Regions from separate parts of the Staphylococcus hyicus genome, predicted to be linked through region 3. Evidence: riboswitches for the same ligand, from Rfam matches in the RefSeq annotation. Region 3 holds a riboswitch; each other region holds the start of a gene.
What was found. Region 3 has a riboswitch for S-adenosylmethionine ahead of metX (homoserine O-acetyltransferase MetX). Riboswitches for the same ligand answer to the same signal wherever they lie in the genome.
Positions count from the first base shown of each region.

Region 1: it holds a riboswitch for S-adenosylmethionine, as region 3 does, so the genes downstream of both, SHYC_RS03520 (M20 family metallopeptidase) here and metX (homoserine O-acetyltransferase MetX) in region 3, are expected to answer to the same signal.
Region 2: it holds a riboswitch for S-adenosylmethionine, as region 3 does, so the genes downstream of both, metK (methionine adenosyltransferase) here and metX (homoserine O-acetyltransferase MetX) in region 3, are expected to answer to the same signal.
Region 4: it holds a riboswitch for S-adenosylmethionine, as region 3 does, so the genes downstream of both, SHYC_RS09470 (methionine ABC transporter ATP-binding protein) here and metX (homoserine O-acetyltransferase MetX) in region 3, are expected to answer to the same signal.

Region 1 is NZ_CP008747.1:780,317-783,791, forward strand. Features, by position in the region: gene SHYC_RS03505 (pyrimidine-nucleoside phosphorylase) at 1-692, shown strand, start outside; gene SHYC_RS03510 (DoxX family protein) at 702-1,055, shown strand; gene SHYC_RS03515 (S-ribosylhomocysteine lyase) at 1,361-1,831, opposite strand; SAM riboswitch class I at 2,409-2,519, shown strand; gene SHYC_RS03520 (M20 family metallopeptidase) at 2,583-3,475, shown strand, end outside.
Region 2 is NZ_CP008747.1:1,156,883-1,160,357, reverse strand. Features, by position in the region: gene SHYC_RS05530 (NERD domain-containing protein) at 1-867, opposite strand, end outside; gene metK (methionine adenosyltransferase) at 956-2,155, opposite strand; SAM riboswitch class I at 2,260-2,372, opposite strand; gene pckA (phosphoenolpyruvate carboxykinase (ATP)) at 2,585-3,475, shown strand, end outside.
Region 3 is NZ_CP008747.1:21,038-24,512, forward strand. Features, by position in the region: gene gvpU (gas vesicle accessory protein GvpU) at 1-268, shown strand, start outside; gene SHYC_RS00115 (AzlC family ABC transporter permease) at 567-1,259, shown strand; gene SHYC_RS00120 (AzlD domain-containing protein) at 1,256-1,585, shown strand; SAM riboswitch class I at 1,644-1,745, shown strand; gene metX (homoserine O-acetyltransferase MetX) at 1,819-2,784, shown strand; gene SHYC_RS00130 (DUF2232 domain-containing protein) at 3,089-3,475, shown strand, end outside.
Region 4 is NZ_CP008747.1:2,007,189-2,010,663, forward strand. Features, by position in the region: gene SHYC_RS09460 (MetQ/NlpA family ABC transporter substrate-binding protein) at 1-38, opposite strand, end outside; gene SHYC_RS09465 (methionine ABC transporter permease) at 63-758, opposite strand; gene SHYC_RS09470 (methionine ABC transporter ATP-binding protein) at 751-1,779, opposite strand; SAM riboswitch class I at 1,879-1,985, opposite strand; gene SHYC_RS09475 (thioredoxin family protein) at 2,019-2,339, opposite strand; gene SHYC_RS09480 (toprim domain-containing protein) at 2,305-2,700, opposite strand; gene gcvH (glycine cleavage system protein GcvH) at 2,782-3,162, opposite strand; gene SHYC_RS09490 (arsenate reductase family protein) at 3,232-3,475, opposite strand, start outside.

The DNA of each region.
Region 1 (3,475 bases), 760 kb from region 3:
AAGGTGCATTTATGCAGACAGTTGAAGATGCAGAGGCTTTAGCGCATGCGATGGTTAAAATTGGTAACCAAGTCGGTCGTCAAACGATGGCGATTATTTCAGATATGAACCAACCTTTAGGTCTAGGTATTGGGAATGCACTAGAGCTAAAAGAAGCTATTGATACGTTGAAAGGGAATGGACCTGAAGATTTAACAGAACTCGTATTAACACTGGGTGCACAAATGGTAGTGTTAGCTAAAAAAGCAGAAACATTAGAAGAAGCACGCGAAAAATTACAAGCAGTGATTGATAACGGTGCTGCCATTGAAAAGTTCAAAACTTTCTTAAGTAATCAGGGTGGGGATGCTTCTGTTGTAGATGATCCATCAAAACTTCCGACAGCAAAATATACATTTGATTTACCGGCAAAAACGTCAGGTGTCGTATCTGAAATGGTGGCAAATGAAATCGGTATTGCTTCAATGATGTTAGGTGCAGGTCGTCAAACGAAAGAAGACGATATTGATTTAGCTGTAGGCCTTGTGCTTCATAAAAAAATAGGGGACAAGGTTGAAGAAGGGGAATCTTTATTAACAATTCACGCGAACCAAGAGGATGTTGAAGCGGTTAAACAGAAATTATATGACAATATTACGATTTCTGATTCTGCTGAAACACCAAAGCTTATTTATAAAATCATTACAGAGTAGTGATTCATCATGAAACAATTTCAACGCGTGATATTTGGTATTTTATTCGTGACTATTGGCATATTACACTTTACGCATGAAACAACATTTCGGAAAATTGTGCCTTACTATTTACCGTTTCGTAAATTAGCAGTGTTCGTGACAGGCGTGTTTGAAATCATTTTCGGTGTTACCTTATTACTACGGCGCCCTGGTTATATATTTAAACATATCATCATTGCATTTTTATGGGCAGTTTTACCGGCGAATATTTATATGGCGCGACGCATCGATGAGATAGAAGGCATGCAATTACCTAAACCATTATTGTATTTACGAATACCCTTACAGTTTCACTTAATGAAATTGATTCGTGACTTATAAATATAAGAAATAGGCCTCGGACACAGTATGAAGCAAAAACATCCAACAACATTCATGAGTACATGACCGTTGTTGGATGTTATTTATGTTTATTAGTACATTTAGTCTTTATGCTGGATTTAAAATATCATTTTGACTGATATCCTAAATCCTTTAGATTGTTTTAAAACTTCCTCAAATTACGAAATCAAGCTTCTTCACATTGGAACGGGTTTGATTTTCGGATAGGACCGCATTATAAAATGAAAAGCAAGTTTAGCTCTTAAGCCTGCTTTAATGGTGTAACAAGCTTAACCAACGTTATATTAATTACCGTCCCCATACACATCATGCCATTGATCGCGCTTATCCAAAAATGCTTGAGCGATGACTTTAGCATCTTCTAATGAATGGCTTGCTGCCCAACCACATTGGACTTCGTTACAAGCTGGCACTTCCGTGGCATTTAACACATCTTGAATTGTATTTTCAATGATGTTTAATACGTCACCATAATCTTTATGATTGATAAAAGAAACATAAAAACCTGTTTGACATCCCATTGGACTTAAATCTACAACTTTATCAGAATGATTTCGGATATTTTCTGCCATTAAATGTTCTAAACTGTGTAACCCTGGCATATCCATATGTTCTTTATTCGGTTGTTTGAATCGAATATCATATTTGTATATGTCATCTCCGTTATCACCTTGCATTTTACCAGCTAGTCGCACATATGGTGCAACGACTTTAGTGTGATCTAAATTAAAACTTTCTACGTTCATTTTCGGCATATTGTCATCCTCCTTTATTGATTTCATTTTAACATATCTTTCAACGTATTAAAGTCGGACGCTTACTAAATTTGTCAGGTTAAAAATAAGTATTGTATGGACAATTTTATATGTAAATTGTTGTGTTGTTTTAGATATGTAGATAGCCATAATATTAATATGGGTGACTGTTTCAACCTCGATTTTTAAGGGTACTCCCTTAACACGAGCACATGACCCATATCTCTATGCCTTCATTGCACCATACATACAGACGTTAGGAATATCAGGCGTTAACGCTTCAAAAACCTATAACTTTCATGAAGGGCATGATTTAAAACGTGTATAACGTTTAAAAGCACATCGTCAATACAGATTTCAATGTGCGCTATATACATTTTAGTTAAGCTTTATACCATAGAAGTCAAAATTAAAGGCTCGCTTTAAAGGGCAACTTTATATCATCAGGGTTAATCTTATTTTTATATAAAGCAGTGCTATGGCGCTACTTCAGCTAAATCCCGAAAAATTGTGAAAATAATGAAAATAGCATGACAAATGAGCGGATTTCCGATAAAATGAGTAATAATTAAATCAAAATTTATCAAGAGTGGTGGAGGGAATTGGCCCTACGAAGCCCTGCAACCTCATCGATAATCGATAAAGGTGCGAAATCCAACAATAGTGGAAGACTATTGATAGATAAATGACATACAAATGGTTATCAACGTTTGATGTACGACTATTAATAGGAGAACATTGTACATCACGTATGATAACTTTTTGTTTTTTGAAGGGAGATTTTACTTTGGTTTCAGTGAGACAACGCATATTAGATTATATTGATAATCATCGATTACATTATTTAGACATGAGTCATCAAATACATGATCGACCAGAATTGGGGAATGAGGAATTATTTGCCTCACGATTACTCATAGATCATTTATCTGAACATGGTTTTAATATTCAAAAAGATATTGCGGGACATTCGACGGGCTTTATTGCCTCATATGATGCTGATGCACCAGGACCAGCAATTGGATTTTTAGCAGAGTATGATGCACTACCAGGTTTAGGTCATGCATGTGGTCATAACATTATTGGAACCGCAAGTGTCCTTGCAGGGATAGCGCTTAAACAAGTGGTTGACGAACTCGGGGGGAGCGTCGTAATTTTTGGTTGTCCTGCTGAAGAAGGGGGCGAAAATGGTAGTGCCAAGGCGTCTTATGTCAAAGAGGGACTTTTTGATGACATCGATGTGGCGCTAATGATTCATCCGGGGAATGAAACGTATCCTACGATTCATACGCTTGCTGTAGACGTATTAGATATTCAATTTTACGGTAAAAGTGCACATGCATCAGAAAATGCACATGATGCCAAGAATGCTTTAGATGCGATGTTAAGTTTTTTCAATGGTATTGCACAGTTAAGACAACATATTCGAAAATCAGAACGTGTCCATGGTGTTATTTTAGATGGCGGTAAAGCCGCAAATATTATACCTGACTATACCCATGCACGATTTTACACAAGGGCGACAACAAGAAAATCACTTGATATATTAACGGAGCGTGTGCATCGTATTGCCAAAGGGGCAGCGATTCAAACTGGGTGTGATTATGAGTTTGGACCAATACAAAATGGGGTAAACGAATTTAT
Region 2 (3,475 bases), 1.1 Mb from region 3:
ATTTACATCGTATTGGATACGGCCGTGAAATACAAATTTATTAAAGAATTCATCAAGTTGCTCAGGGCCCACCAATACTTTTGTGCCACTTTGCGATGCGTAATTCGAAATGGTAATATCGCCTTCATGTCTCGGATTGAAATAAAGAATCGCAGTTGGTACATATTTGAGATTAAGTTTTTGCTGTAAAGTCGTTGCCAATGTTTCGATAGACTGAAGCTGCGATGTGTAATCAATTACAGACAAAGCTTGTTTTTCATCATTTTGATCAAGCACAAGTGTTTGTGGTGATTGTGTATCTAAATTCAACGTTTTAAACACCTGTTCCATCATAGGATTTTCTTTGAATTGACTTTGACTTACACCTTGATATACATGTCCTTTTAATAATTCTGAATCAATAATATATAGACCTGTACGCGTTAGTACAAGATGACTAATGCGTGTTATCTCTTCTAAAGAATTCGTTGGCATGAATATGTTTGCCATAATGTGCATATCTTCAGGACGGATACGTTTTTCTTTTACAAGACGTTCTCTAATTCCTAACAAACGCATATCTGTAATATATTCACTATCATTTTTAGAAAATAATTTTAATGCATCAATTTCACGATTTTTTGATGATACCATTGCATCATATTGTTCTTTATGACGCGTATCTGATTTTTTCTTTTCAATTCGAACTTCTTCTAAAGCTTCTTTATGTTCAGCGTTTAATTTTTCTTCTTTAGATTGATACTGACTCGAATATGTTTCTTTAACTTTTTTCTTACTGCGCAATGCAAATAAAAACATGATAAGAAATAAGAATGCGAGCACACTCGCAACGATTAACCCAATTTGAATGGGATCTAATTGTGACATGGACATTGACCTACCTTTTCCTTCATTTGCTTTATTATAATCATTATATAAAAAAGCGAATAAAATCGCGAATCTTTATTGAGAAAATTTATTTAAGCGTTTCTACCGCTTCCTTTAAAATATCAATTTTGTTTGTCTTTTCCCAAGGGACATCAATATCATTGCGTCCAAAATGACCATAAGCCGCAGTTTGTTTATAAATCGGTCGTTGTAAGTCTAACATTTTAATGATTCCGGCTGGACGCAAATCAAAATTTTGTCTAACAGCTTCTATTAAAATGTTTTCCGACACTTTTCCTGTGCCAAATGTATCAATAGCTATCGATACCGGTTGTGCGACACCGATTGCATAAGCAATTTGTACTTCACATTTATCTGCTAATTCTGCAGCTACAATATTTTTAGCAACATAGCGTGCAGCATATGCAGCCGAACGGTCTACTTTCGTAGGATCTTTACCAGAAAATGCACCGCCACCATGACGCGCATAACCGCCATACGTATCAACAATGATTTTACGACCAGTTAAACCTGCATCACCTTGAGGACCACCGATAACAAAACGTCCAGTTGGGTTAATAAAGAATTTCGTATCTTTATCAATTAAATGATCTTCAACAGTTGGATAAATCACATGTTTTTTTAAATCTTCTTGAATGTCTTCCAATTCAATATCTTCATGATGTTGAGATGAAATGACAATCGTATCGACACGTTTAGGATGATTATTTTCATCATATTCAACCGTAACTTGTACTTTACCATCTGGTCTTAAATAACTTAATGTTCCATCTTTACGAACCGTCGTTAAACGCTTAGATAACTTATGCGATAAATCTATCGGCAACGGCATAAATGTGTCTGTTTCGTTTGTCGCATATCCAAACATTAATCCTTGGTCTCCAGCCCCAATATTTAATACTTCATCTTGATCTTGGTCGCGATATTCTAAAGCACGGTCTACACCTTGTGCGATATCAGGTGATTGTTCATCGATAGCTGTAAGTACAGACATTGTTTTATAGTCATACCCATATTTTGCTCGAGTATATCCGATTTCTTTAACGGTCTCACGAACAACTTTAGGTATGTCTACATAAGTAGAAGTTGTAATCTCTCCAGCAATTAAAGCCATACCAGTCGTAACAGTCGTTTCGCACGCCACACGTGCATTCGGGTCACCTTTCAAAATTTCATCTAAAATTGCATCTGAAATTTGATCGGCAATTTTATCTGGATGTCCTTCAGTAACTGATTCTGAAGTAAATAAGCGTCTATTGTAAGTCATATTAAGCTCCTTTTTATTTTATTACGAAGTTCTCTTTGTAACTGAGCCAATAAAAAAAGCCTTTCATACTCTTAAATAGAGAGAAGGCCTTTAACGTCCATTCGCTCTTATCGTTCAGACTGTATATGTCTGCAAACGGTTTGGCACCTTTCTTCTATAAAAGAAGAGGTTGCTGGGTTTCATTGGGTCCATGTCCCTCCACCACTCAGGATAAGAGAATCCGTTAGTCCTATATTACATAAATTTTTTAACAGTGTCAATTCAGTTTGAGTTTATGTAACACAAATATAAAACCGATACAGCAATCTAATTATTTTACTATTTTTCTCTCCAAATTACCTAATTTCAGTATGGATAATGAAATCATTGTGTTATACTCTTGAATTGTAAAGGCTTACATCGCCGAAATCACTATTGGAGGGATAAACCATGTCGTTTGATACACAAGCAATTGACGCTTTAAAAACCAAGCCTTCATCTCATTTTCAACTTACTACTACTGAACTCTACAACAAAATTTTAAAACGAGACGAAGCTGAACTCACAGAATTTGGGGCCATTAATGCAAAAACGGGCGTATATACAGGACGTTCTCCAAAAGATAAATATATCGTAGACAATCCTCAAGTCAAAGATGATATTGATTGGGGTACGGTTAATCAGCCGATTTCAGAAGAAAAGTTTTTAAACTTGTACTACCAAGTGATTGATTATTTGGACAGTAAAGATGAGATATTTGTTTTCAATGGTTATGCTGGAAGTGATAAAGATTCACAACTTGATTTAACAGTCGTCAATGAGTTTGCGTGGCATAATTTATTTGCTCAAAATTTATTTATTAAGCCAAGCTCTAAAGAAGAAGCTTCAAAAATCAAAGCTGACTTTACAGTTATATCGGCACCAACATTCAAAGCCGACCCAGACAAAGATGGACTACGGTCTGAAACGTTTGTCATTATTTCATTCAAACATAAAACCGTTTTAATCGGGGGCACGGAATATGCGGGTGAAATGAAAAAATCAATTTTCTCTGTGATGAATTACTTATTACCAAAACAAAAAATAATGAGTATGCATTGCTCTGCAAACGTGGGTAATAAAGGTGATGTTGCATTATTCTTTGGATTATCTGGTACTGGAAAAACGACTTTATCAGCAGACCCTAATCGTAAATTAATCGGTGATGATGAACATGGATGGAATGAAAATGGTGTCTTTAATATTGAAGGTGGCTGTTATGCCAAGGCCATTTCATTGTCCGCAGAAAAAGAACCACAAATTTTTAAAGCCATCAGATATGGTACGGTTTTAGAAAATTGC
Region 3 (3,475 bases):
GTTAGTTTCTGCTGAGGATTACTACAAATCTTTAAGTGAATCGTTTAAAGATGGCAATGATGTTGCTAAAGAATTTAGTGAACAATTTTCAGATGCGAGTGAATCTGCGAAATCAAGCAAAGGTGGCGCGAACTTTATTCATCTCAAAGATGCACGCGTTTATTTAAATGGTAGTCACCCAATTCCATCTGTAGGTTCGACATTATGGAGAGGGCGTTTAACTGAAGTGGATAGTTTCTTCTTAGGTAAAATTACAGAAGCAAAATAATTTTGACAAAAGTTAATGCTAAGCACGTTTTAATAAATGAGTAGCTGGATGGGTCTATTAAGATACATCCAGTTTTTTTATGCGTAAATGTGTAGGGGAGGGGATTTTAATGACATAGCGCGTATTTATGATATTAAAGGTATCTTTTTTGGAAAAACTAATTATCCATCAACGGCAAGAATTCAGTATTTTTAAGACAAACGATAGTCTGACGTCACTCACACCTCAGACTAACCTTATGGTAATTTTTATTGATTTATACTAAAATAGTTTTAATTTTAAGGAGGGGTGAGGTGCAATGGCTTACAATTCGTTTAGGCAAGGTGTCAAAGATTGTATTCCTACGTTGCTCGGTTATGCAGGTGTTGGTTTTTCTTTCGGTATCGTAGGTATTGCCTCTGGCTTTAGTATTTTAGACATCGCGTTACTATCTATACTCGTTTATGCAGGTGCTGCTCAATTTATCATTATTGCATTAATGGCTGTTCAAACGCCTATATGGATTATTGTACTCACAGCACTTGTCGTTAACAGTCGTATGTTTTTATTAAGTATGACTCTCGCCCCAAACTTTAAAGCGACATCTTTACCTCATCGTGTAGGTATCGGATCGTTATTAACGGATGAGACATTTGGTATCGCAATTACACCACATTCAAAAGGAGCTGTAATCGGGAGACGTTGGATGCATGGCATCAATATTACAGCTTACATATTTTGGATTTTTGTATGTATTCTTGGTGCGTTACTCGGTGATATCTTTTCGAATCCTGAAGCGTTAGGATTGGATTATGCGATTATCGCCATGTTTATTTTCCTTATGTTAAGTCAATTTGAAGGTCTTACGAAACCCAAGTTACATCTCTATTTAAAACTGGTATGTATTGTCGTTATACAAATGATGGTATTCAGTCTTGTAATGCCATCTTATATCGCCATTTTAATTACATCAATGGTTACAGCTGCAATAGGGGTGGTGATGGACCGATGACAATGTATATTCTTTGGACCATTATTCTATCTGGTATAGGCACATTATTATTACGTATTACGCCTTTCATCGCAATCGCACAATTACAACTTTCTGAAAAAGTCATTCAATGGTTATCTTTTATACCAATTACATTGTTTGCTGCCTTAGTTGTTGATGGATTGATCATTCAAGAAACTGGTCACTTTGGATTTCGCTTAAACTGGATTTATGTATTCGCAGTTATCCCAACACTTCTCGCTACTTTGATATCAAGGAGTTTAACCATTGCTGTTATTATAGGTATGGTAAGTGTTGCATGTTTAAGACTTATTCTACCTCTGTAAACATTTGCATGAATATTCTGAATACGTTATGATATGAATTAATGAATTGAATACTGAAAGCTTATTAAGAGAAGTTGAGGGATTTGGCCCTGTGATGCTTCAGCAACCACTTAGTGATAAGTACGGTGCTAAAACCAACGAATGTTTCGAGTGATAAGTCAATGATTAACATGAGTTGTATTGCCGTACAGACGGTAGTACAACTTTTTTGTTTAGAGGGAGGGTATGCTAAATTGACACATTATACAGTTGATACACTGCATTTAGGTGAATTTAAAACAGAATCAGGTGAAATGATTCAAGATTTAAAATTGAGATATGAACATGTAGGATATCGAGGACAACCTCTGGTATTAGTATGTCACGCATTAACAGGAAACCATTTAACTTATGGTACAGAAGATAACCCTGGATGGTGGCGTGAAATTATTGATGGAGGCTATATGCCATTACATGATTACCAATTTTTAACATTTAATGTGATTGGAAGTCCATTTGGATCTAGTTCGCGGCTAACAGATTCACAATTCCCTTCGAGGTTAACAATCCGTGATATCGTTCGTGCTATTGAATTAGGGTTACAAGCGCTTCAATTTGAAACGATAGAAGTGTTGATAGGCGCCTCTCTCGGTGGTATGCAAGTACTAGAACTCTTGTATAACCAAAAATTTAAAGTGAAAAAGGCAGTCATTCTGGCTTCTACCGTAAAAACGTCTTCTTATTCACGTGCATTTAATGAAATCGCACGTCAAGCGATACATTTAGGAGGAAGGGAAGGCTTAAGTATTGCGCGACAATTAGGTTTTTTAACATACCGGTCGTCTAAAAGTTATGAAGCGAGATTTACGCCGGATGAAGTAGTAACCTATCAAAAACATCAAGGTGATAAATTTAAAACAAGCTTTGATTTAAAGTGTTACCTCACACTGCTCGATGTTTTAGACAGTCATAATATTTTTAGAGCGCGTCACGATGTGGATGACGTATTTCGTAATTTAAATACGAAAGTGTTAACGATGGGGTTTACTGATGATTTATTATATCCAGACGATCAAGTTGCCGCTATAGGTAATTATTTCAAATATCACCGTCATTTTTTTGTGCCAGATAATGTCGGGCATGATGGCTTTCTACTTAATTTTAATGATTGGGCACCTTATTTATACCATTTCTTAGAACTTTCAAGATTTAGACGCTAAATTTAGACGAATATGTTACATTTTTGTTATAATTATGTAAATGAGATACGCATGAGTTAAGCTGTATTTGAGTTGTGATAACTGAAATACAGCTTACCTATTGTATGAACTAGACTGAAGGCGATATAAAGTTATTTAAATTGTTCAGGTGATCTCAAAACTATTTTAAATGTGTCTTGGCGAAGGTTTTTAACGTATTTTTTTAGATAAAAAAGAAGATGTTTAGCGCGTTCAAATTGTTAAGATAAGCTTAAAGTTAAGCGTATGACGTCTGTTGTAAACCACTCTCAAAGCCTGTAAAATAGTGACTATAAATTTAAGTTTGGAAGTGGCATTATTGTTTTCAAAAATTAAACCTAAAGATACCATATTAGGCACCATTGCATTAATTTTGGTCGCTTTAGTGCTGCATTTTATACCTATATTGGGAGTTATTATAATATTATTTGCACCGCTTCCAGGAATCATTCTTTGGTATCGTTCTAAATATTCATTTGGGATTGCTGCACTGATTTCAATTATGGTCGCAACAATAACAGGAAGTTTATTTGTGCAAACCTTTATGATTGTTTTATTACTTGCGAGTTTAATCATCAGTCAATTATTACTGCATAAAGCTTCAAAAGAACGTATTTTGTATATTGTGTCATTGGTTACAAGTCTAGTAACACTAGGTGCAATGATTCTTTTA
Region 4 (3,475 bases), 490 kb from region 3:
AGAACTAAAATTACAGCAATTGATAAAAATCTTTTCATTATTACATTCTCCTTATCTTGTATTTATCGTTTGTCTATTTTATTCGTTGTCCAATCTCCCAAAAATTGAATAACGAAGACGATAACTAAAATTAAAATGGTTGAAATTAAAATGACATCATTTTGATTTCGTGTAAATCCTGTTAAATACGCTAAATTACCTAACCCTCCCGCACCAATAACACCTGCAACAGCTGTAGATCCAACTAATGCAATTGCAGTAACAGTTATGCCAGAAATTAAAGCAGGGAGCGATTCAGGAATTAAAACTTTCCGTATCACCGTCCATGTGTTTGCACCCATTGACCAAGCTGCTTCTATCACACCTTTATCTATTTCTTTTAAAGCAATTTCAACAAGTCGTCCATAAAAAGGCGAAGCACCAATAATCAATGCAGGCAATGCACCTGTAGGGCCACTTATTGTGCCTAAAATTAAACTTGTAAAAGGAATCAGCAATAAAATCAATATAATAAATGGGATTGCGCGGAATAAATTAACGAAAAATGACACGAGATTATAAAAAATTCGACCGGCTTTAGATTTACTTTTAGAAGTTAGAAATAACACTACTCCTGTAATGATGCCAAATATAAATGCAAAGAAAGTCGAGATAATCGTCATATACAGTGTTTCATAGGTCGCAGTCCATACATCTGGCCAACGCACATTTGGCAGTGTTAGCATTTCATGCAATATCTCAGTAAAACTTTTACCCATGGGCAATCACCTCAACTTCAATTTGTTTCGATTCTAAATCAAGTTTTAATTGCTCAAACTGTGTTTGGTCGATGTTAGAAATATGTACAACAATAAAACCAATAGCCCCTGACTTAGAATGTTTAATATTGGCTTCTAATATATTTACAGCCACATCATACGTTTTTAAAATATACGAAATTATAGGCTGTGTCGTCACTTCACCTGAAAAGTTGAGTTTTATAAGTTTATCATTTGAATTTAACTTGACGAGACCTGAAATGTCTTCAAATTCAGCTTTAGGTTGAAGATCTTCTTGCACAAAGCGCTTAGTGACTGAATGTTTTGGATTTTCAAAAACTTCAGATACTTTACCTTGTTCAATTACCTTTCCATTTTCCATGACCGCAACTTCATCACAAATGCGACGTATAACATGCATTTCATGCGTAATAATCACAATGGTTAAGTTTTGCTCTTTTTTCAATTGAATTAATAAATCGAGTATTTCATCTGTTGTTTGCGGATCCAATGCACTCGTTGCTTCATCACAAAGTAATACCTCCGGGTCATTTGCAAGTGCTCTAGCAATACCAACACGTTGTTTTTGACCACCTGATAATTCTGATGGATACGCATGTTCACGCCCTTTTAAGCCAACACGTTCTATCAATTCCAATGCTTTTGCTTTAGCATGACGTTTCGATACACCCGCAATTTCTAACGGAAATCGTACATTATCAAGTACAGTGCGTGACCACAATAGATTGAAATGTTGGAAAATCATGCCCACTTTTTGTCTTTTATACCTTAGCGCTTGTTTGCTCAAGTGGCCTATATGATCTCCACCGATAACAACATCGCCAGACGTTGGTGTTTCTAAATAATTAAACAGTCGCACCAAAGTGCTTTTTCCCGCACCCGAAAAACCAATAATACCAAATATGGTACCTGTGTTAATGGTTAGATTAACATGATCAACAGCTAAAACGGATTTAGATTTGCTCTCGTACTGTTTAACGATATTTTTAAGCTCAATCATATCGCTTCCCCCTCAATGTGTTGCGAATTATCAAATTTCAGAACAAAAAAAGCTTTCTCCTATATAAAAATAAGAGAAAGCATAGATTTCGATGCGTTTCTCTCATCTTCAAAAGTATAAATACTTTATGTGAATTGGCACCATTTCTAAATTTAGACGGTTGCCGGGCTTCATAGGGCACATCCCTCCACCACTCTAGATAAGAGTTTTCTGAATATTGAATTGTTTAAATATTATCACTATCCTCGAATTTCGTCAATCACTTTTTTTAACCGTTCAAGTAAAAATGTAACAGATTGAAATGCATAAATGCGATCAACTTCTTTATCATTGTGCATAATTAACAAAATTGGAACAGATTGTATTTCGAACATTTGGCTAAATTCAGGATAATAATTTAAATCTCGTTTTTCTAAAGGCAATTGCGTGACACTATTAGCGATGTGTAACATGCGTTCTGACACTTTACACGTACCACACATCGGCGTATAGCCAAAGATTAATTTAATATCTTGTTCTTGTTCATTAAATGTATTGTTCGATTGCTCTAAAACACTCATGATATGAATACTTTCCTTTTACATAAAAATCGTTTTTGACGTCAAATCCATGCCGCCCTAAAACATTTGAGAGGTAATCTCGTGGACACCGTGCCACTTCACTAAAAGTTGAATCAATGAAGATATCTGTACTTTCACTTAAATACTTTGAAAACCATTTTCGAATCTTTCGCCCTTCAGTATCAGCATCAACAAGAATATATACTTGTTTGCCGTACAAAGATTCAATCATATTATCTAACTTTTCGATGCCCATCGTGCCATGTGTACAAATGATATCAACCGGTTCTAATAACACTTCCTTAACTCTTTTTTTATCAGATTTGCCTTCTACAACAATTACTTTATTAATCATCGCCATGGTCTTCACCTTCTAAAAAGTTAGTATTCAGTGCAAAAAAACTCCAAGATAATCAAAGGAATATCTAGGAGTTTAAAAATATTATTCGCCAATCATTTCTTGATAACCTTGTGCATCCATTAAAGCATCAAGTTCACTTTCATCGCTTAATTCAACTTTCACCATCCAAGCTTTCTCATATGGCGATTCATTTACAGCTTCTGGCTCGTCTTCAAGATCTTCATTCACTTCTACGATTTTACCAGATACTGGTGAATATAATTCTGAAACTGTTTTTACAGATTCAACGCTACCGAAAGTTTCGCCTTCTGATACTTCATCATCCACTTCTGGAAGTTCAACGAATACGATATCTCCTAATTCGTTTTGTGCAAAGTCTGTAATACCAACAGTTGCAACATTTCCTTCGACTTTTACCCACTCGTGTTCTTTTGAATATTTTAATTCACTTGGCACTGCCACTTGAATCCCCTCCTATATTTGTTTACAAGATAATCATGACACACATGTTTTTATCAATCAACTATTTTATTATAACCAAGTTTCACGATAAACTTGTTCATTAAAACCGACTGTAACTTTATCACCTAAAATTGCTAAAGGACGTTTCACTAACATACCATCGGACGCTAAAAGTTCTAACTTTTCATCCTCTGATAAAGTATCTAATTTATCCTTTAAATTTAACTCACGATATTTTGCACCATGTGTATTGAATAATCTTTTGATTTCAATTCCTGAACGGTCCACAATATCTTTAAATTCATCTTTCGTA